Regions from separate parts of the Phyllobacterium sp. 1468 genome, predicted to be linked through region 2. Evidence: riboswitches for the same ligand, from Rfam matches in the RefSeq annotation. Region 2 holds a riboswitch; each other region holds the start of a gene.
What was found. A riboswitch is a leader RNA that binds a small molecule or an ion and turns the genes downstream of it on or off. The one in region 2 is predicted to bind thiamine pyrophosphate.
Positions count from the first base shown of each region.

Region 1: linked by a shared signal. The riboswitch ahead of thiB (thiamine ABC transporter substrate binding subunit) and the one ahead of J2X72_RS04950 (ABC transporter permease) in region 2 are both predicted to bind thiamine pyrophosphate.
Region 3: linked by a shared signal. The riboswitch ahead of thiC (phosphomethylpyrimidine synthase ThiC) and the one ahead of J2X72_RS04950 (ABC transporter permease) in region 2 are both predicted to bind thiamine pyrophosphate.

Region 1 is NZ_JAVDSX010000001.1:262,519-268,899, forward strand. Features, by position in the region: gene J2X72_RS01350 (YMGG-like glycine zipper-containing protein) at 1-129, opposite strand, end outside; gene J2X72_RS01355 (hypothetical protein) at 279-569, opposite strand; gene J2X72_RS01360 (thiamine diphosphokinase) at 663-1,298, opposite strand; TPP riboswitch at 1,947-2,064, shown strand; gene thiB (thiamine ABC transporter substrate binding subunit) at 2,109-3,125, shown strand; gene thiP (thiamine/thiamine pyrophosphate ABC transporter permease) at 3,130-4,755, shown strand; gene J2X72_RS01375 (ATP-binding cassette domain-containing protein) at 4,820-5,494, shown strand; gene J2X72_RS01380 (M48 family metalloprotease) at 5,693-6,381, shown strand, end outside.
Region 2 is NZ_JAVDSX010000001.1:1,038,291-1,044,671, reverse strand. Features, by position in the region: gene J2X72_RS25045 (transglycosylase SLT domain-containing protein) at 35-817, shown strand; gene thiD (bifunctional hydroxymethylpyrimidine kinase/phosphomethylpyrimidine kinase) at 759-1,559, opposite strand; gene thiE (thiamine phosphate synthase) at 1,556-2,215, opposite strand; gene J2X72_RS04955 (ABC transporter substrate-binding protein) at 2,241-3,167, opposite strand; gene J2X72_RS04950 (ABC transporter permease) at 3,230-3,973, opposite strand; TPP riboswitch at 4,092-4,194, opposite strand; gene J2X72_RS04945 (TadE/TadG family type IV pilus assembly protein) at 4,252-5,214, opposite strand; gene J2X72_RS04940 (ABC transporter ATP-binding protein) at 5,359-6,135, opposite strand; gene J2X72_RS04935 (ABC transporter ATP-binding protein) at 6,132-6,381, opposite strand, start outside.
Region 3 is NZ_JAVDSX010000002.1:586,436-592,816, reverse strand. Features, by position in the region: gene J2X72_RS08290 (fatty acid desaturase family protein) at 1-246, opposite strand, end outside; gene J2X72_RS08285 (RidA family protein) at 574-918, shown strand; gene rpsU (30S ribosomal protein S21) at 1,295-1,570, shown strand; TPP riboswitch at 1,697-1,812, shown strand; gene thiC (phosphomethylpyrimidine synthase ThiC) at 2,019-3,839, shown strand; gene thiO (glycine oxidase ThiO) at 3,844-4,806, shown strand; gene thiS (sulfur carrier protein ThiS) at 4,806-5,003, shown strand; gene J2X72_RS08260 (thiazole synthase) at 5,361-6,134, shown strand; gene J2X72_RS08255 (Rrf2 family transcriptional regulator) at 6,178-6,381, opposite strand, start outside.

The sequences.
Region 1 (6,381 bases), 780 kb from region 2:
CAGCGCACCAACGCCACCGCCGATCAAAGCGCCCGTCCCGGCGCGTTGATTTTGCTCACTCGTCGCGCAACCGGCTACAGACAAAGCCAGAAGTGCCGAAACCGCAATTGCAGTTAAACGAAGTGTCATCTTAAAATCCTCTCACATCGAAACGAACCAGACTCTGCGTAGATAATGCGGCAGAAGAAAGATCGCTGAGCGTTGGCCGACGAATGGTGATCTCGAAAACAAACAGGCCGGAATTTCCCGGCCTGTCTTTTTTCCAGCTTAATGCAAAATTAATAGCGGCGGCAAGGAGCGCGATAGCGTTCGCCATAGCGATTTTCGTAAGTGCAATAGCGGCTGCCATTGTTGTTATTCGTCGCAGCACCTACCAGAGCGCCACCGGCACCACCGATCGCAGCACCTGCGAGAGCTCCTTTTCCACCATTTATTGCACCACCTGCCAATGCGCCTATTGCTGCACCGCCAAGACCATAACCGGCAACGCGCTGATCACTGGTCGTGCAACCAGCAACTGAAAGCGCCAAAAGCCCTGCGACTGCAATCGTGGATAAACTTTTCAACATGGAAGACCTCTCCGTTTTAATACCAAACTCATCAGCTTGCGTCCCCAATGCTGCCTGCCGACAATTACACTTTCCGCTTTTATTTGACAAGCGTCAGGCAATTTGCGGCGCAGCAATCAGAATCGCTTTACCCGAATGAAGTGACACGTGGAGGTTCCCACGCACGGCATTCGACACTGTAAGCGATGAACCGAAAAAAAGTTCCACATTTTCAAGCGGCCAGCGCGCGCCACGGATGAAAAGTCCGCTCAATTGCGAAAATGCAACAATGCTAAAAAGGGTTCCGTCGACAAAATCGAAGTCGTAAGCACCTGCAACCAGGGGATGCGCCTCTTCGTAACCGCTCGAGAGAACAAGCTTCCTACCTTCGGCTGCATACCGCGTCGCCATGGTCAAATGCAGCAGTGCATGATCGGTGCGCTCGCCGCCAAAAGCCCCGCAGAGGATCACTTCAGTCGCACCCCGCCGGTAGGCTTCGTTCAAGGCGAGTTCGCCGTCAGTCATGTCCTTCTCGGACGGAAATTCCATCCGCGGAACTTTGGCATACTGTGCTGCGAGCTCCGGTGAAGTCGAGTCGAAATCGCCAAGCCAAAGTTCCGGTTCGAGCCCTAGCGGGGCTGCATGCGCGATTCCTCCATCGGCAGCGAGCACGTGCGCCCCGGCGACAAGGCGCAGGAGACGGTCCGTAACATGGACGGCTCCACCAAGAAGTATAACGAATTTGCTCATGGATCGCCCATAGCATGCGTGAGGACAGCGGGATAGATGTGTCTGTGCGCCGCATGGGTTGGTTGGCTATTAGTCGTGTCCGAATGGCAATGCTGCTGTGCGTGGTTCGACAAGTTCAGCAGCATTGCCATCGGCAAAATCGGCAGCCTCTGGCAAGAATAATCGTGGCCATTTATCCACGCCCATAAAACCTGAGCTATCCTGTTCCGGTCCTTTCCATGGGGAGCTGCTTCCGGAGCCGTTCGAAAGTGGGGAAGGACGGCGTGTCAGCGCGCGGGAAACGGACCCAAGCGCTGGCCGACCTGTTCGTCTTCGGAGGTCAATCTGCGCATTCTAGGCAGATATTGCCTCCATTGTTGACGCCAAACGCCAATCGTGCGGACACTGCACCGACGGCGACGATGGGCCCGGACTCCAGGGTTCATCCACTCGCCCCGCGGAAGAAGCAGAAGCTGGCCGGCAGGGGGACAACGTTAGCGGGCGGTCTTCGGATCGCATTACCAACTACAAAGACGCGCTTCGACGACCGCCCGTCTTCCCGCAATGCAAACAATGGCCAGACGCGAAAGCGGGCGTGGCAACGGGGCAAGCACACCCGAAGCTAAGGCATATTGCTTGCACGGCAACAGCTTTATCTCTAATCTTTGCAGTGCTCTAACGGGGTGCCAATTCGCAAGAATCGGCTGAGAGGCTCAAGGAGAAATCCTGCCAACCCGCGGAACCTGATCCGGTTTGTACCGGCGGAGGGATTAGACGCGGCAAAAAAGCCGGCGCACCAATCCTTTTGATCTTCAACTCTAGGAGGCGCCGATGCGGCCATTCGAGACTATTTTGAAATCTGCAACTCTCGCGGGCATTTTCGCCCTTGCCCTTGCCGGACCGGCGAAAGCTGAGAGCAAACTGACGGTCTATACCTATGAGAGCTTCACGGCCGAATGGGGTCCAGGGCCGAAAGTCAAGGAAGCCTTCCAAAAGCAATGCAATTGCACTGTGGACTTCGTCGCGGTTACGGATGGCGTCGCTCTGCTCAACCGTCTGAGACTTGAAGGTGCTTCAACCAAAGCCGATGTCGTGCTTGGCCTCGACACAAATCTGACCTATGAGGCGAAGGAAACCGGCCTGTTCGCCCCACACGGGATCGACACAAGTTCGATCAACATTCCGGGCGGCTATAAGGACGATACTTTCGTTCCTTACGACTACGGTTATTTTGCCGTGATCTATGATACGGAAAAACTCAAGAACCCACCCACCAGTCTCAAGCAACTGGTCGAGGGCGATCCGAACCAGAAAATCGTCATCGAAGATCCGCGGACGTCGACACCCGGCCTCGGCCTCCTGCTCTGGGTGAAGTCCGTCTACGGCGATAAGGCCGGCGAAGCCTGGGCCAAACTGAAGGATCGCGTGTTGACCGTGACGCCGGGCTGGTCGGAAGCCTATGGTCTGTTCACCAAAGGGGAAGCACCGATGGTCCTTTCCTATACGACGTCGCCTGCTTATCACGTGATTGCCGAAAAGACCGAGCGTTACAAGGCCGCTGCGTTCGAAGAGGGCCATTATCTGCAGGTCGAAGTGGCCGCGCAAACTGTGAACGGCGCAAAGAACCCGCTTTCGGCGCAGTTCCTGACTTTCATGACCGGAACGGCTTTCCAGGATACCATTCCAGAAAGCAACTGGATGTTTCCGGCCGCGGGGACAAGCGGACCGCTCGATCCTGCCTTTGATGCCTTGGTCAAACCGGCGAAAACATTGATCTTTCCACCGGAGGAAGTGGCCCGGAATCGCAAAGCCTGGATCGATGAATGGCTGTCGGCCATGAGCCTGTGACAAATTGATATCCTTGAAGCCATTGGCCGGGGCTCTCGCCCTCGCCTTCCTTACGGTGCTTGCGGGCGGTGCAGGCTTGAGCCTCGCAGTTGAAGCGCTGCGTGGCGGCACGGAAGGCTTTGCCGCCTTCGACGGCTATCTGTGGCGCATTGCTCGCTTCACATTGCTGCAAGCGCTGCTCTCTACACTGCTTTCGGTGGGGTTTGCCATACCACTTGCCCGCGCCTTGTATACGCATCCTGACTTCCCGGGACGTGCAATGATCTTGCGGCTCTTTGCTTTGCCGCTCGCGCTGCCAGCCCTTGTCGCCGTACTCGGTGTCACCAGTATCTATGGGCGCAATGGCCTGCTTGCTGCACTGTTCAACTGGCTGGGGTTAGAAACCATTCCCAATATTTACGGTCTCACCGGCATCCTCATTGCGCATGTGTTTTTCAACCTTCCTCTGGCAACACGACTGCTGCTCTCGAGCATGGACTCTATTCCGGAAGACTATTGGAAACTCACATCCCAACTCGGTATGGGAGAATGGGCGCGGTTTCGGTTGATCGAGTGGCCAGTGATCCTGCGCAACATTTCCGGAATCGCGGGGCTGATCTTCATGCTTTGCATTACATCGTTCACCGTCGTCCTGACGCTCGGCGGCGGACCGCGTGCGACGACGCTTGAGGTTGCGATCTATCAATCGCTACATTTCGATTTCGATATTGCCCGCGCGGTTTCGCTGACGCTTGTGCAATTGTGCCTGACGATTGCGGTTCTGTCTATTCTGAGCCTAAGCGGGCGCCCCACCGAGGAAGGGTTCAGCCTACGCACGACGACACGCCGTTTTGACCAGCCAACGTTAAGGACATGCCTTCTGAACGCCGCCACGATAATCCTCGGTCTATTTTTCGTCGCGCTGCCGATAGCCGGAACAGTCGTTTCGGGGCTGGCGGCCGATCTTGGCCGGCTGCTGGGTGAGTGGATCGTTTGGCGCGCTATCCTGACCAGCATCGTGCTCGGAGCAAGTGCGGCTGCGCTGGCGCTGGCCATTTCACTGGCGTTGGTGGTGGCGCGCGAGTATCTTGCAAGCCGGCGTGGCTACGCCTCGCCAAAACTGTTTGAGCGCGCGGTCGATCGTGGCGCAAGTCTCATCATAGTCATACCACCGATCGTCATCGGCTCCGGCTGGTTTATCTTGTCACGCCATTTTGTCGATCCATTCAGTCTCGCACCCTTTATGGTCGTGGGCGTCAACGCTGCGATGGCCGTCCCTTTTGCGTTTCGCATATTGCGCCCGACATGGGATACAGCTGCCAGCCGCCACAACAGGCTGTGCGCGCAATTGGGCATTGCCGGATGGAACCGGCTTCGTCTCATCGACTGGCCGGTACTGAAGCGGCCATTGAGCGTCGCTTTCGCGTTTGCGATGGCCCTGTCGCTCGGCGACCTTGGTACGATCGCTCTCTTCGGCAACAATTCCATTCAAACCCTGCCCTATTTGCTGCTGCAACGCATGGGGAGCTATCGTACACAAGATGCGGCAGGCCTGGCATTGATCCTCGGTGTACTGTGTTTGCTCCTGATGATCGCGGCTGACAGAGGTGCAGGCACTCTGGCAAAGAGAGAGGTCGCAAACATTGGCTAAGCGCGCCCGGACGAAAGATGGTGCGGCCATCCGCCTTGATGCGGTCGATTTCGACTATGCTGACATGTCGATGCATTTCGACCTGACCATCGAGCCGTCGACCGTCACCGCGATCATTGGTCCAAGCGGAGCGGGAAAATCCACCCTGCTCAATCTCATCGCCGGATTTGAAACGGCTAAATCCGGCCGGATTTTAATTGGGGGTACGGACATAACACGTGCCGCGCCATCGCAGCGGCCTGTTTCGATGGTCTTTCAGGATAATAATCTCTTCGCGCATCTTGATGTCACCACCAATGTCGGGCTGGGTCGCAAGCCCAACCTCGGATTGGACGAAATTGACAAGGCAGCTGTTGCGGAGGCAATCGACAAGGTTGGCCTCTCCGGCAAGGAGCGTCGAAAGCCGGAAGCTTTATCTGGCGGCGAACGCCAGCGAGTGGCGATAGCGCGAGCACTTGTACGAAATCAACCGGTGCTCTTGCTTGACGAGGCTTTCGCCTCTCTGGGTCCTGCCTTGCGGCATGAGATGCTCGACCTTGTCGGTGCTCTGCAAGAAGAAACCGGTATGACCGTGGTCATGGTCACGCATTATCCCGGCGATGCTTTGCGCCTGCAATCCCTGCTCGTTTTCCTCGACAACGGGGAAGTCGTTGCTTCGGGACCGGCGGCAGACCTGCTCTCAACCCGGGCGCCAACGCTGTTGCGGAAATATCTCGGTGCAGAAGACTCTGCGCTTTGACATATTTTCGACGCGTTGCCACATTCAAGAACACAATGAAATTCTTGCTCACAGCTGCTTGTCGGGCTAGCAAGGGCACGAAAACACGTATCTGCTTGCGCGCGCGACAATGAGGACATGATTCTGGCTTCGCACCAATCCCCGAATGACAACGGATGGCTTCCAGCCGCTCGACGCAGGAATCTTGCGTCGGCAACGCTGCTGCTCGCCTTCCTGTCGGGGTGCCAGGTTCTCAATGTCACCAAGGACGACGCGTTGGGACCTTCCTCAAATCCGGTAACAGTCGACAATGTCACCAAGAACGACAGGCTGGCAAAGCTCAGTGCGGAGCAACATCCTCGTATTCTTGCGACCTACGGCGGCGAATACAAGGATGCCAAGCTCGAACGCATGGTCGCCAAAGTCGTCGGTAACCTCACAACGGTTTCCGACAATCCTACGCACACCTATCGCATCACCATCCTCAACTCGCCCAACATCAATGCGTTCGCCCTTCCTGGCGGATATCTCTATGTAACGCGCGGCCTCCTTGCCCTAGCCAATGACAGTGCGGAACTCGCAGCAGTCATCGCCCATGAGATGGGTCATGTGATCGCCAATCACGGTATTGAACGCCAGCAGCGCGAGCAGGAAGCACAGATTGCCGGTCGCGTCGTTTCGGAGGTCTTGCAGGACGATAGTGCCGGACGCGAAGCTCTCATTCGCGGCAAGCTTCGCATGGCGCAATTTTCGCGTAATCAGGAACTCCAGGCGGATGCCATTGGCATCAAGATGATCGGCGAGGCTGGCTATGATCCGTTCGCTGCCGCCCGTTTCCTTCAGTCCATGGCGTCCTATGCGGATTTCCGCAGTGTCTCGGGCGCGACCGATGCGAGCCTCGACTTTCT
Region 2 (6,381 bases):
CAGCTTAACATCTGCCTCGTCCATTCGGTGACCAATGCTTTTTGATATTCGATTGCCGCGCGCCTTTGCCTGCCTGAGCCTGGCTTTGGTACTCGGCGCTTGCACGACAGCCGATCCGAAATTGCCCAATGCAGCGTCCATTCCGCTTCCCGAACCATCGCCGCGGCTTGCAAATGCCGTAGACGCCAAGCCACTACCGAAATCTTCGGACAGGTCGTCCGTCGACGGTCTGATCTCGAAATATTCCGTCGCCTATGCCGTCCCGGAATCGCTGGTACGCCGTGTCGTGCAGCGCGAGAGCCGATTCAATCCGGCTGCCCGCAACGGTCCGTATTGGGGCTTGATGCAGATGCTGCCCGCGACCGCGCGCGGTATGGGACATGACGGCAGCGCCAAGGATCTTCTCGATGCCGAGACGAATCTCAAATATGGCGTGAGATATCTGGCCGGGGCCTACAAGGTCGCTGATTACAATCCGGACCAGGCTGTGCGGCTCTATTCACGCGGCTATTATTTCCAGGCCAAGCGCAAGGGCATGCTCGACGTGCTCGAGCCGGCATCGCCGGTTCAAACCGCTGCCGCTTCCGATCCTGCTCCGGTTGCGGGCAATGCTGCGGTGGCTGTGACAGCTCCAACGGCAACCCAACCGTCCCCACCAGCATCTCCGGCCACCGCGCAACTCGCTTATGCGAGCGATCAAGTCGTTCTCCCCGCGATGGTCCCCTTGCCGTTCGAGCGGCCCGAAATGATCGACGCCGTCATGCCGGCCACCAGCGGTGGAAGTGGTGCACAGGTCCGCGGCCCCGCCCCACTTTAAGTGTTTCGGCCGCGGCAATCGCCGCCGTCAGATAGTCTTTCGCTTCAGTTACAGCCTCACCTACACTGAGACCTTTGGCCAATCCGGCGGTTATCGCAGCGGCCAGAGTGCAGCCCGTGCCATGGTCATTTTTCGTGATGATGCGCGGGGTTGAAAAGCGCCGCATCGCGGCACCGTCGAACAACAGGTCGGTGCTCATCTCGGATTTCGCATGGCCGCCCTTGACCAGCACCGCCGCGGCGCCAAGCGCCAGCAGTTTCTCTGCCTGCCGGGCCATCGCGGCTTCGTCCTCTGCCATGGACTCACCCGTCAGCAACGCCGCTTCCGGCAGATTGGGCGTCAATATCAAGGCGCGCGGCAGAAGCAGCTGCCGCAATGCTTCAATAGACTCCGGCTGCAACAGGCGGTCGCCTGATGTAGCGACCATAACCGGGTCCAGTACCACCCTGCGGTTCCAATGCTCCAGCGCGCCGGAGATTGCCTCGATCGTTTCGACCACGCCGACCATGCCGATCTTGATCGCCTGCACGTCGATATCCGACAGGACAGCATCGATCTGCGCGCGGACGATGCCAGGCGAGAGGTTCTCTATAGCAGTCACCCCGCGTGTGTTCTGGGCGGTGATCGCCGTCAAAACACTGGTGCCATAAACGCCAAGCGCCGAGAATGTCTTCAAGTCCGCCTGGACGCCTGCGCCTCCGCCGCTGTCCGAACCGGCAATCGTCAATGCAATTGCAGTCATGCCCGTTCCTTCAACGCCTCATCGACCGCCGCCAGCAATGCAGCGGTTGCGCCTTGCGGATCGTCCTGCCGGAAGATAGCCGAAATTACCGCGACGCCATCGGCTCCCGCGGCAATGGCCGGCGGCGTTCGCGCAAGATCGATGCCGGCGATCGCGCCGATCGGCAGGTCGGGCTTTACCTTACGAATGATTGGTGCCAGACGGCTGAATCCTTCAAAGCCGATAGGTTGCAGATTGTGCTTTGCCGGTGTCTCGAACAGGCCGCCAATACAGGCATAGTCGATGTCAGCCTCGATGGCCGCCTGGGCGTCTGCTTCGTCTTTGACCGTCAGGCCGATGATCGCGTCCGGTCCTAGCAGACGACGCACGTCTGCCACGCGCATGTCCTCGCGCCCGACATGCACGCCTTCGACGCCGGCGGCGAGCGCCACGTCGATACGGTCGTTGACGACAAGCGGCACCCCGGTCCCGTTCAAAGCCGCGTGGATCGTTCTCGCCCGCTCGACCATAAGGCGCGTCGGCGAGTTCTTGTCACGATACTGGATGATCGTAGCGCCACCACGCGCAGCGCTAAGCGCAAGCTGGCCCAGGTCCCTGCTCCCGCCGATAGCATCGACATCGACAATGGCGTTCAGCCGGTAATCTACTTTTGGCATAAGTTCTCTCTTTGAGTTGCAATATTCAGTTTAATTCCACAGCGATGTCTTCGATCTTTGGGACGCTCTTGATCAGCCCCGCATCGTGCATGAAGCCGCCGAACCGTTCGTAGCGGCGCCGATCCAGCGCAGCCGGCCGCTTGGCAAAGCGCGGCAGCGTGTCGATCCAGGCCTGCTTGTTCAATGGATTGTCCAGGTCCGGATAGGCCTGGATAAAAAGCTGCCAGGATTCGTCCGGGTGGTTGGTCAGAAAGATCGCGCCCTTCTCCACGGCAGCGAGAAAGCGCTGTAACCGGTCGTCCTTCAGCAAGTCCGGGTGCGTAACGAAAATAAGCTCGTCATAGGGAGGCACGCCATGTTCTTCCGGGAAGAAGGCGAGCCCCTTGTGCCCTTCCTGCGCCATCTGCGTCAGCTCGAAATTGCGATAGGCACTGACGGTCGCGTCGACCTGCCTAGAAATCAGCGCGGTGGAGAGGGCAAAGTTGACATTGATCAACTCGACATCCCTGGTCGACAGGCCTTCCTCCTTCAGCATGGCGCCCAGCATGGTATCTTCGAAGCCTGCGACCGAGAAGCCAACCTTCTTGCCTTTCAAATCCTTCAGGCTCTTGATTGGCCCATCCGCCAGCGTCATGACCGTATTGAGGGGTGTTTCGACCAGCGTGCCGAACCGAACCAGCGGCAGGCCTTCATCATGGTCAAGAAAAAGTGTGGGCTGATAATGGATGGCGATGTCCGCCTGCTTTGCCGCAACGAGGCGCGGCGGTGCTGCCGGATCGGCCGGCGGGATCAGCTCGACATCCAGACCGGCTTCCGCGAAGTAGCCCTTCTCTTTGGCGATGACCAGCAGCGCATGGTCGGGATTGACGAACCATTCCAGAAGAATCGTCAGCTTGTCGGCCGCGATGGCCGGGCCGGAAATGCCGATCGCAGAAATGGCGAGACAGATCATGAAGATCAGGGGATGAATGCGAAACATCGAAGGTCCTTTTACATGCTGTGAATGGGGAATTGTCATGCCTCACGCGCCCATGGCGTCAGCCGTTTTGCCAGCGCATCCACAAGGAAGCGCAGGGCGATAGTCAGCGTGGCGAGAATGATGAGGGCAGCAAACAGCGTATCCGTCTGCATGCGTGCATTGGCCTGAAGCATGACGAAGCCGAGACCGCGCGACGAGCCGACCCATTCGCCGATGACAGCGCCGATCGGGGCAAAAACCGCCGCGACGCGCAAGCCGGAACCCAGTGCGGGCAAGGCGCTCGGCACACGTACAAGGAACAGTGTCGCGAGGGGAGATGCCTGTGTCAGCGCTGCCGCGTCGAGCAGATCCTGATTGGTACGCTGCAGACCGTCAGCAAAGGCCGAGGCGACTGGAAAGAAGATGATGAGGCTTGCCATGACGACCTTGGAGGCAAGGCCGAACCCGAACCACAGCACCAGCAGCGGCGCGATCGCGAAAACTGGCAGGGCCTGCAGCACGAGCATCAGAGGCCAGACGATCTGCCGGAAACCGGGCAGGGCACTGACGAGGAGCGCGGTAAGGATGCCTGCCAGCGCCCCGAACATCAGCCCGAGGACGATTTCCATCAGGGTGATGACAGCGTTGGCCAGCAGATAGTTCTGCTCGTCGGCCAGCGTAGCAATAACCGTCAATGGTCCCGGCAGGATGAAACGCGGAGGCACCATCACCCAGACGATTACTTGCCAGCAAAGGACCACCGCCAGCAAAGCTGCGGTTATCTGTAAAACCAGGCGCATGGCGCTGTTCACGCCACTACCGTTTCTGCCGGAGCGTATTTAAGGGAACGGGCACGGTCTGGACTCCATCATGATCGGAGATCCGGATATGTGCGAAGACAAGACTTGAGATGTGCGAAGAAAGCTCAATTCCCGTTCCTACGCCGGCATAACCCGGATCAGGTTCAAGGGTCCAGCTCGACGCTATCTCAGCACTGTACAGTGCCCCCCTCGGAATGAAATCATGATGGAGCGGCGCAAGGACAAAGTCAATTGCGCCGCTGTGGTTGTTTACGAACCTAGTTTGTCAGACGGACGTTCTCGCCATCCACGGATTTACAGGCGGCCTCAACCTGGTAGAAAAAGTCCTGCTGTGCAAAGCCACCACCATCTTCCCAGGCGTGATCTTGCTTGCCACCGCAGTTGAACAACGAGTCCAGTGGAGGCGTGGAACCCTTCTTTAGCTGCACGCCCTCGACGAACAGATAATCTACCGTATTTGGATCGTCGGTTCGCAACGTCAGGTTATAACTGCTGGAGGAAGCGCTCGGTACGCAAAGAGTATGATTGGAGTCCGCAGGATCGGCTGTGTACTTGTATCCAATGTCGCAACCATCGTTTTTGACTTCCATCTTGAGATACAACTTGTCGTAATCTCCAAGATTAATGGTCGTATTGTCTGGCGGCACCTGGGTTTTGACACCCGTACCACGACCATTCGCGCTGTTGGGTCCACTTCTGTAGGCACTAGTGTAGGTTATGGTTCCCACCACGGTTTCCTGGCCGTTCTTCACGACCACAATGGAAACCTTCTTGAAGTACCAGCCGTACATGTCACCGGGAATAAATTTCGCCGTTGTCGGTTTCAATGGCGCCAAAGCCGTTGCATTCACACCGATCGCCACCTTGTCCTGCTTCAGCAGATGCATGAACACTGTGTTTGTTCCGCCGCTGATTGCGACGTTGACCTTTTGATCGGCCGCAGTGAATTTGATGGTAACCTTGTCCGCTTCCGCACCGAGATTGGCCTTGAGGTAGGCTTTTGCACGCGCTTCTGCCGCCGCAGAATTCGACCCGGTGAAAACCGAAGCGCCGGCCAATGCTGCTGAGTCAGCGGCGTTCTGCAATTTGGACCGCTCATTGCTCGCGAGGCTGTAATCCACGGCCAGCCCGGTCATCCCCATGATGGGTATCAGCAGCAATCCGAAGGTTAGCGCTGTTGCCCCGCTGCGGTCTTTCAGGAAATCTCGAATTTTTTTCATTGGCCCACTCCGTCGTTACATGGACCTTTGAATCTGCGGCGTAAATTCGTGCTTAGGAAATTCGTTCACATTTTCACGATCATGCTGGGGCAGCACGATTTGTGTAAAATGATTGTCGGAATGGTAAAAAACCAATGAAGATTGTTAGAGCCCAGGCTGGATATCCGGCCGGACGAAACCTTGACTCGCGACGAGAAGATTGCGTGTGTAGTCCTGCGTGACCTTGCGTTTGGCAAGTTCTGATGCCGTCAGCCGCTCCACTTCGGCACCATTCTGCATGACCATCAGCCGGTCGCACATATGGGTGACCACGGCCAGATCATGGCTTACCATGAGGAAAGTCAGTTTGCGGTCGCGCCTGATCTGCTCGAGCAAGTTCAATACCTCAGCCTGAACCGAGGCATCGAGCGCCGAGGTGGGCTCATCGAGCAGCAGGATCGACGGTTCGAGGATAAGCGCCCGGGCGATGGCGACGCGCTGACGTTGACCGCCCGATAGCTGGTGGGAATAGCGGAAACGGAAGCTCGATCCCAATCCCACTTCATCGAGTGCGCGCAAGATGCGCTTTTCGATATCACCGAAACCATGAATCACCAGCGGTTCCAACAATAACCGATCCACGGTCTGGCGTGGGTGCAGCGAGCCGTAAGGGTCCTGGAATACCATCTGCACTTCACGGTAGAACGTCTTGGTGCGGGACGAACCCAGCGTTTTGCCGTTGACGGTAATCGTTCCGGCGCTGACCGGCGCGAGACCTGCGACAGCGCGCAGCAATGTGGATTTTCCCGAACCGGATTCCCCGACGAGACCGAAGGATTCGCCCGGTGCCACATCGAGGCTGACGCCGCGCAGGGCGAGAAAGCGGTCGAATTTCACTTCAAGCTTTTCAATGACCAATGCCTGGGACCGGGTTGGTGTCATGCGGTCCACTCCGGCTTGCGGTCGAGTACTGGCAGCGGATGCCGGTCGGCCCCGATCTGCGGCATGCAATTGAGCAGGCCTTGCGTGTAGGGATGCTTGGCATTGTGCAAGTCGGTGGCGGCAATTTCCTCAACGATCCGGCCCGCATACATGACGATGACGCGGTCGCAAAACGATGAAACGAGCCGCAGATCATGCGAAATGAAGATCAGCCCCATGCCGCGATCCCGCACCAGATTGTCGAGA
Region 3 (6,381 bases), on a different contig from region 2:
CCACTGCGTCCTGAATGGCGTGCGGTGGATTGACTCGTGTATGAGGGTAAACAGGAACACGATCAGAATCCCTTGCAGGATCATCAAGAGCGGCCAAAGGGGTATCCGCACGGCGATCAACCATCCGAGCAGAATGATCGAGCCCCAATGGAGGGCGAGTTGAAGGAGGCCAGCACGGTCCGATTTGGTGGTCAGACGATTGCGCTCCTCCGACGTCAATGATGCAATGACAGTCCGGTGATCCATTTGGCAATGATAAGCGAACGGAGCACTTATTTATATAACTTCTCGAACGTCTAGATATGAAATTTGACTCTACGGTATGTGGCAAATAGTGTGACGCCGAATCGACTGTTATTGACGTTCGTTGCTGATGTTGCGCGCCGTTACGGGCAGAAAATAATTCAAAATCAAAGCGCTGTGATATTAAAATAATCGTAGTGCTCAATCAGCGGGTCTAAGGCTTGATCTGCAAACCACGCTACCATCCTTTGAAAACGGGGCCGCATCGGCCCTTTTTCATGCACGCAAGGCAGGCATTAAGTTGCCAGCACATCATTAGAGGAGATTTCCATGAGCATTCGCCGTATTGAAGTTGGTCCACGCATGAGCCAGGTCGTAATCCACGGCAACACGGTCTATCTCGCTGGCCAGGTCGGCAGCCCAGGCAAGAGCGTGACGGAGCAGACCAAGGATGTCCTGGCTTCGATTGACCGCTTGCTCAAGGAAGCCGGCACCGACAAATCCAAGCTGTTGCAAGCCATCATCTGGCTCGATGACATGAAGGATTTCGGCGAGATGAATGCGGCGTGGGATGCGTGGGTCGATCCGGCAAACACACCGGCACGCGCAACGGGCGAAGCCAAGCTTGCAACGCCAGAATACAAGGTCGAGATCATTATCACTGCCGCGATCTAGAGCTGTCGATGTTCATGCTCTGACAACCTGCAATTGGCGGCTTTCTCCACTCCGGTGTTCGAAAACCGCCATTTTCGGCGCTTCATGGCAGGAATCTTGAAAGCCCTTGGAATCTATTTTGGTTGGGTTCTGGATAGTCAGCCTGAAGCCGACTGAAATAGACACGGCACAAAAATTATCCCTGCCTAGTGACCAGAATAGTTGGCGTCGTAGCAGGAATACTCAAGTAAATTGCTTGAGCGCACTGGATTTTTGGCGCGGAAATGCATAAAGTCCGCGCTTCTCCGGATTGCCGTAGTGGCAATTCTTCAAACGCTTGTCTGATTGTGGCTCATTTCCTTCCGCAAGGCGAGACAAGCATGGGTAAGGAAAACGATTGCAAGTTCTCGTCCGTGATAACAATGTTGAACAGGCCCTTCGGGTCCTGAAGAAGAAGATGCAGCGGGAAGGTCTCTTCCGCGAAATGAAGGCGCGCCAGGCTTTCGAAAAGCCATCCGAGCGTCGTGTCCGTGAAAAAGCAGAAGCCGTTAGCCGTGCCCGCAAGGCTGCACGCAAGCAGGCTCAGCGCGAAGGCCTGTTGCCAGGTCCGAAGAAAAAGGAACGCGTTGCCCGCCCAGCCGGCAACAATGGCAGCGATTACAACAACCGTTAATTTTTGTGACCGGTCATCCGGTTATAATTAGACGCGACAGAACCCGCATGGTCCAGACCGTAGCGGGTTTTCGTTTGTCTGGAGATGGACCTGCTTGACAACTGCGTCAACAGCGGGTCACATAAACACATTCACCAGGGGAGTCCCGACAAGGGGCTGAGATACTGCTGGCTTTGCAGCGCAGTGACCCGTTGAACCTGATCCAGTTCATACTGGCGTAGGGACGGTGCAAAAGTCTTCGCGTGGAGTGTCTTGGCACTCGGTCTCTATTCAGACTCGCGAACTCCTTTCATCCTTCCGGCACAGAACTGGGTTTCCACGCACTTGCTGCGCCGTGCGTCCACTTGAATGGACGCATAAGGGGCGCAGCAACACTTTTAATGGCTCGTGATCCTTATCCGAAAAGGAAGCGCTTTTTGGGGTCATGAGCGGGCAAAGGAACCTGATGATGACCGTTTTTAATCCAACTATTTCAAACACGCCGAGCGTTTCGACAGGTCCACTGCCTGCGTCGAGCAAGATTTACAAAACCGGGCGTTTCCATCCTGACATCCGCGTGCCCATGCGCGAAATCGCCGTTCACCCGACTGCCGGTGAGCCCAACGTTGCGGTTTATGATTCCTCAGGTCCGTATAGCGATCCGACGGCAGTTATCGATATCGCCAAAGGCATCCCGCGCGTTCGCGAACGCTGGCTCGCCGCGCAGAATGATGTCCATCGCTATGAAGGGCGCAGCGTTATCCCGGCGGATAATGGCTTCGCCACGGGCGAACGGCTGACGCCGGAATTTCCCATCCGCCACAATCCATTGAAGGCCAAAGACGGCAAGGCCGTTACCCAGCTTGCTTATGCACGGGCAGGTATCGTCACGCGAGAAATGGAATATGTCGCGATTCGCGAAAATCTGGGCCGGGAGAATGCAAGGAATGGTGGGGTGCGCGACGGCGAATCGTTCGGTGCATCAATCCCCGATCACGTGACACCGGACTTCGTCCGCGAAGAGATAGCGCGGGGCCGCGCGATCATTCCTGCCAATATCAATCATCCCGAGCTTGAGCCGATGATCATCGGGCGCAACTTCCTGGTCAAGATCAACGCCAATATCGGCAATTCCGCAGTGACGTCCTCCATGGCCGAGGAAGTGGAAAAGATGGTCTGGGCCGCGCGCTGGGGCGCGGACACGGTGATGGATCTTTCCACCGGGCGCAACATTCACAATATACGCGAGTGGATTATCCGGAATTCACCGGTGCCGATTGGTACGGTGCCGCTCTATCAGGCACTGGAAAAGGTCGATGGCATTGCGGAGAATCTCACATGGGAGGTTTATCGCGACACGCTGATAGAACAGGCGGAGCAGGGTGTGGATTATTTCACGATCCATGCCGGCGTGCGATTGCACTACATTCCGCTGACCGTGAACCGCGTCACGGGCATTGTCTCGCGCGGCGGTTCGATCATGGCCAAGTGGTGCCTGCACCACCATCGCGAAAGCTTCCTCTATGAGCATTTCGAGGAAATCTGCGATATCTGCCGCGCCTATGATGTCAGCTTTTCACTGGGGGATGGTTTGCGGCCCGGCTCAATCGCCGATGCCAATGATGCGGCGCAGTTTGCCGAACTCGAAACGCTTGGCGAACTCACGCAGATTGCGTGGGCAAAGGATTGCCAGGTGATGATCGAGGGCCCCGGTCACGTGCCGATGCACAAGATCAAGGAAAACATGGACAAGCAGCTCGCAGTTTGCGGCGAGGCTCCGTTCTATACGCTCGGACCGCTGACGACGGATATTGCGCCGGGCTATGATCACATCACGTCCGGCATCGGCGCAGCGATGATCGGCTGGTTCGGGACGGCGATGCTTTGCTATGTGACGCCGAAAGAGCATCTGGGCCTGCCGAACCGCGACGATGTTAAAGTCGGCGTGATCACCTACAAGATTGCCGCTCACGCTGCTGACCTTGCCAAGGGACATCCCGCGGCTCAACTGCGTGATGACGCGTTGTCACGGGCGCGTTTCGAGTTTCGCTGGGAGGACCAGTTCAACCTGTCGCTCGACCCGGAAACGGCGCGTCTCTACCACGATGAAACATTGCCCAAGGAAGCGCATAAGGTGGCGCATTTCTGCTCGATGTGCGGGCCGAAGTTCTGTTCCATGCGCATCTCGCACGACATCCGTGCCGAGGCGCAAAAGGAAGGCATGGCGGCCATGGCGAAGAAATTTCGCGACGGCGGCGACCTATATATGCCGTTGAACACAGGCGCCTGACAGAATGAACGTTCTCGTAAAGGGTGCCGGCGTGGCCGGGTTGTCGGTCGCCCATGAATTGATGTCGCGCGGCGCCCGTGTGACGGTGCTCGATCCGCAACCGGCCAGCCCCGCGGCGGCATCCTGGTTTGCGGGGGGAATGCTAGCACCCTACTGCGAGCGGGAAAGCGCTGAACAGGTGGTTCTTGAGCTCGGGCTTGGTGCCGCAGACTGGTGGGAAGCGGCGCTACCCGGCTCGGTGACCTGCAATGGTACGCTGGTCTTGGCGCCAATCCGCGACGTCAGGGAGCTTGAACGCTTCGGCTCGCGAACATCTGGCTTTGAATGGGCTGACGATGACGCGATTACAACGCTGGAGCCGGACCTTGCCGGGCGCTTCCGCAAGGGATTGTTCTTTGAGGGGGAAGCGCATCTTGACCCCCGACGCGTGTTGATCCGTCTTGCGGCGAAATTGGCGGAAGCTGGGGTAGTATTTGAAACTGATCCGGTGCGAACCGCGACAGCTGGTTTTGATTGGACCGTTCAGTGCACCGGCTATTCCCGCGACGATCAAACCATACGCGGCGTGCGCGGTGAAATGCTGGTCCTGCGGACCGCTGATATCTCCTTGTCACGTCCCGTCAGGCTCGTTCATCCGCGCTTTCCAATCTATGTCGTGCCGAGGGCGGATCATACGTTCATGGTGGGCGCAACAATGCTTGAAAGCGACTCGGTCGGTCCAATCACCGTGCGCTCGATGATGGAATTGCTAAACGCGGCTTATAGCCTGCACCCCGCCTTCGGCGAGGCCGAGATTGTCGAAACCGGGGTGGGCATTCGTCCCGCCTATCCGGACAATCTGCCCCGTGTCGTCCGCGAGGGTAACACCATCAGCATCAACGGGCTTTACCGACACGGTTTCTTGCTTGCCCCGGCGATGGCCATGCTGGTGGCGGACATGGTTTCGAATGAAAGGAGAGCACACTGATGAAACTGTTCGTCAACGGAGAACCGCATGATGTTGTGGCGCAATCGCTCGATGCTCTGCTTGCCGAACTGGAGTTCGAAGGTGAATGGCTGGCGACGGCATTAAACGGGGAACTCGTGCGGTCACTGGAACGTCAAGCTTGCCTTTTGAACGAGGGCGACCGGATCGAAATACTTACTCCACGTCAAGGAGGCTAGGGCCTTCCATGCTTGGATGGAAGCGTTCTGCCGGAGGGAATTTGGTTCAAGGTCAAGGGATTTGGCGAGGCCGATGTTTACCCATCGGAGGAAGCCGAAGCCCGAAGGAATTGGGCCAAATTCACCTGGCCCACTGGTCGAACCGCATTTCGCTCGAAATGCCGATAATTCGACCAGCGGTTTTGAAAGCTTATGGTTTGCAAAGCAAACCAACGGCTGGGTTTCCGGCTGGCGGAGACCCGATTTGTCAGGCGGCCTCGGACGATGGAAAGACATCGACCTCGCCACCTTCCGCGTGGATTGTCTCGCCATCCAGGAAACAGAACTGTTTCCATCCAAGCATGAAAGGCTCTAGCCATGCTGCAACTTTATAATACCAAACTTTCCTCACGAGTTTTGCTCGGAACAGCGCAGTATCCTTCGCCCGCCATCCTCATGGATGCAATCAAGGCATCCGGCACGGAAATCGTGACCGTCTCGCTGCGGCGCGAAATGGCGGGCGGCAAATCCGGTGACAAGTTCTGGTCGCTTATCCGGTCGCTTGGAACACATGTACTGCCGAATACGGCGGGATGTCATACGGTGAAAGAAGCTGTGCTGACGGCGCAGATGGCAAGGGATGTTTTTGCGACCGACTGGATCAAGCTTGAAGTCATTGGCAATCACGATACGTTGCAGCCGGATGTCTTTGCGCTGGTCGAGACTGCCCGGATATTGTCCGATGACGGCTTCAAGGTGTTTCCCTACACGACAGACGATCTGATCGTCGCCGAGCGGCTGCTGGAAGCGGGTTGCGAGGTTCTGATGCCATGGTGCGCGCCGATCGGCTCGGCTCTGGGACCGCTCAATTTGCACGCACTGCGTTCATTGCGGGGCAATTTCCCCGATGTGCCGATGATCATCGACGCGGGTCTCGGGCGGCCATCTCATGCTGCGACGGTCATGGAACTTGGGTTTGATGCCATCCTGCTGAACACGGCGGTGGCGAAGGCCGGCGATCCAGTGGCAATGGCCGGGGCCTTTGCCAAAGCAGTTGACGCGGGCCATGCAGCTTTTCATGCGGGCCTGCTTGAGCCTCGCGACGTTGCCGTACCGTCTACGCCCGTGATCGGCAGGGCGGTGTTTACGTGACAGAGCCTTCCATCCGGGCATGAAAGGCTCCAGCCTGAAGCCCTTAGCTGTCGAGCAGTTCAGCGACCTTGGCATCGCCGCCGTAAACGAGGCAATCGGCGATCGTCGTCTTGTCCAGGACCGCACGGGTGACATTGGCGACTTCATTGAAGACGTGGCGTATCTCGCATGTCGCTTCGTCCTGGCAATCCTCGCAGCGGCGATAGGCGATCTTGCTCAGGCAGGGCAGAGGGGCAATCGGACCATC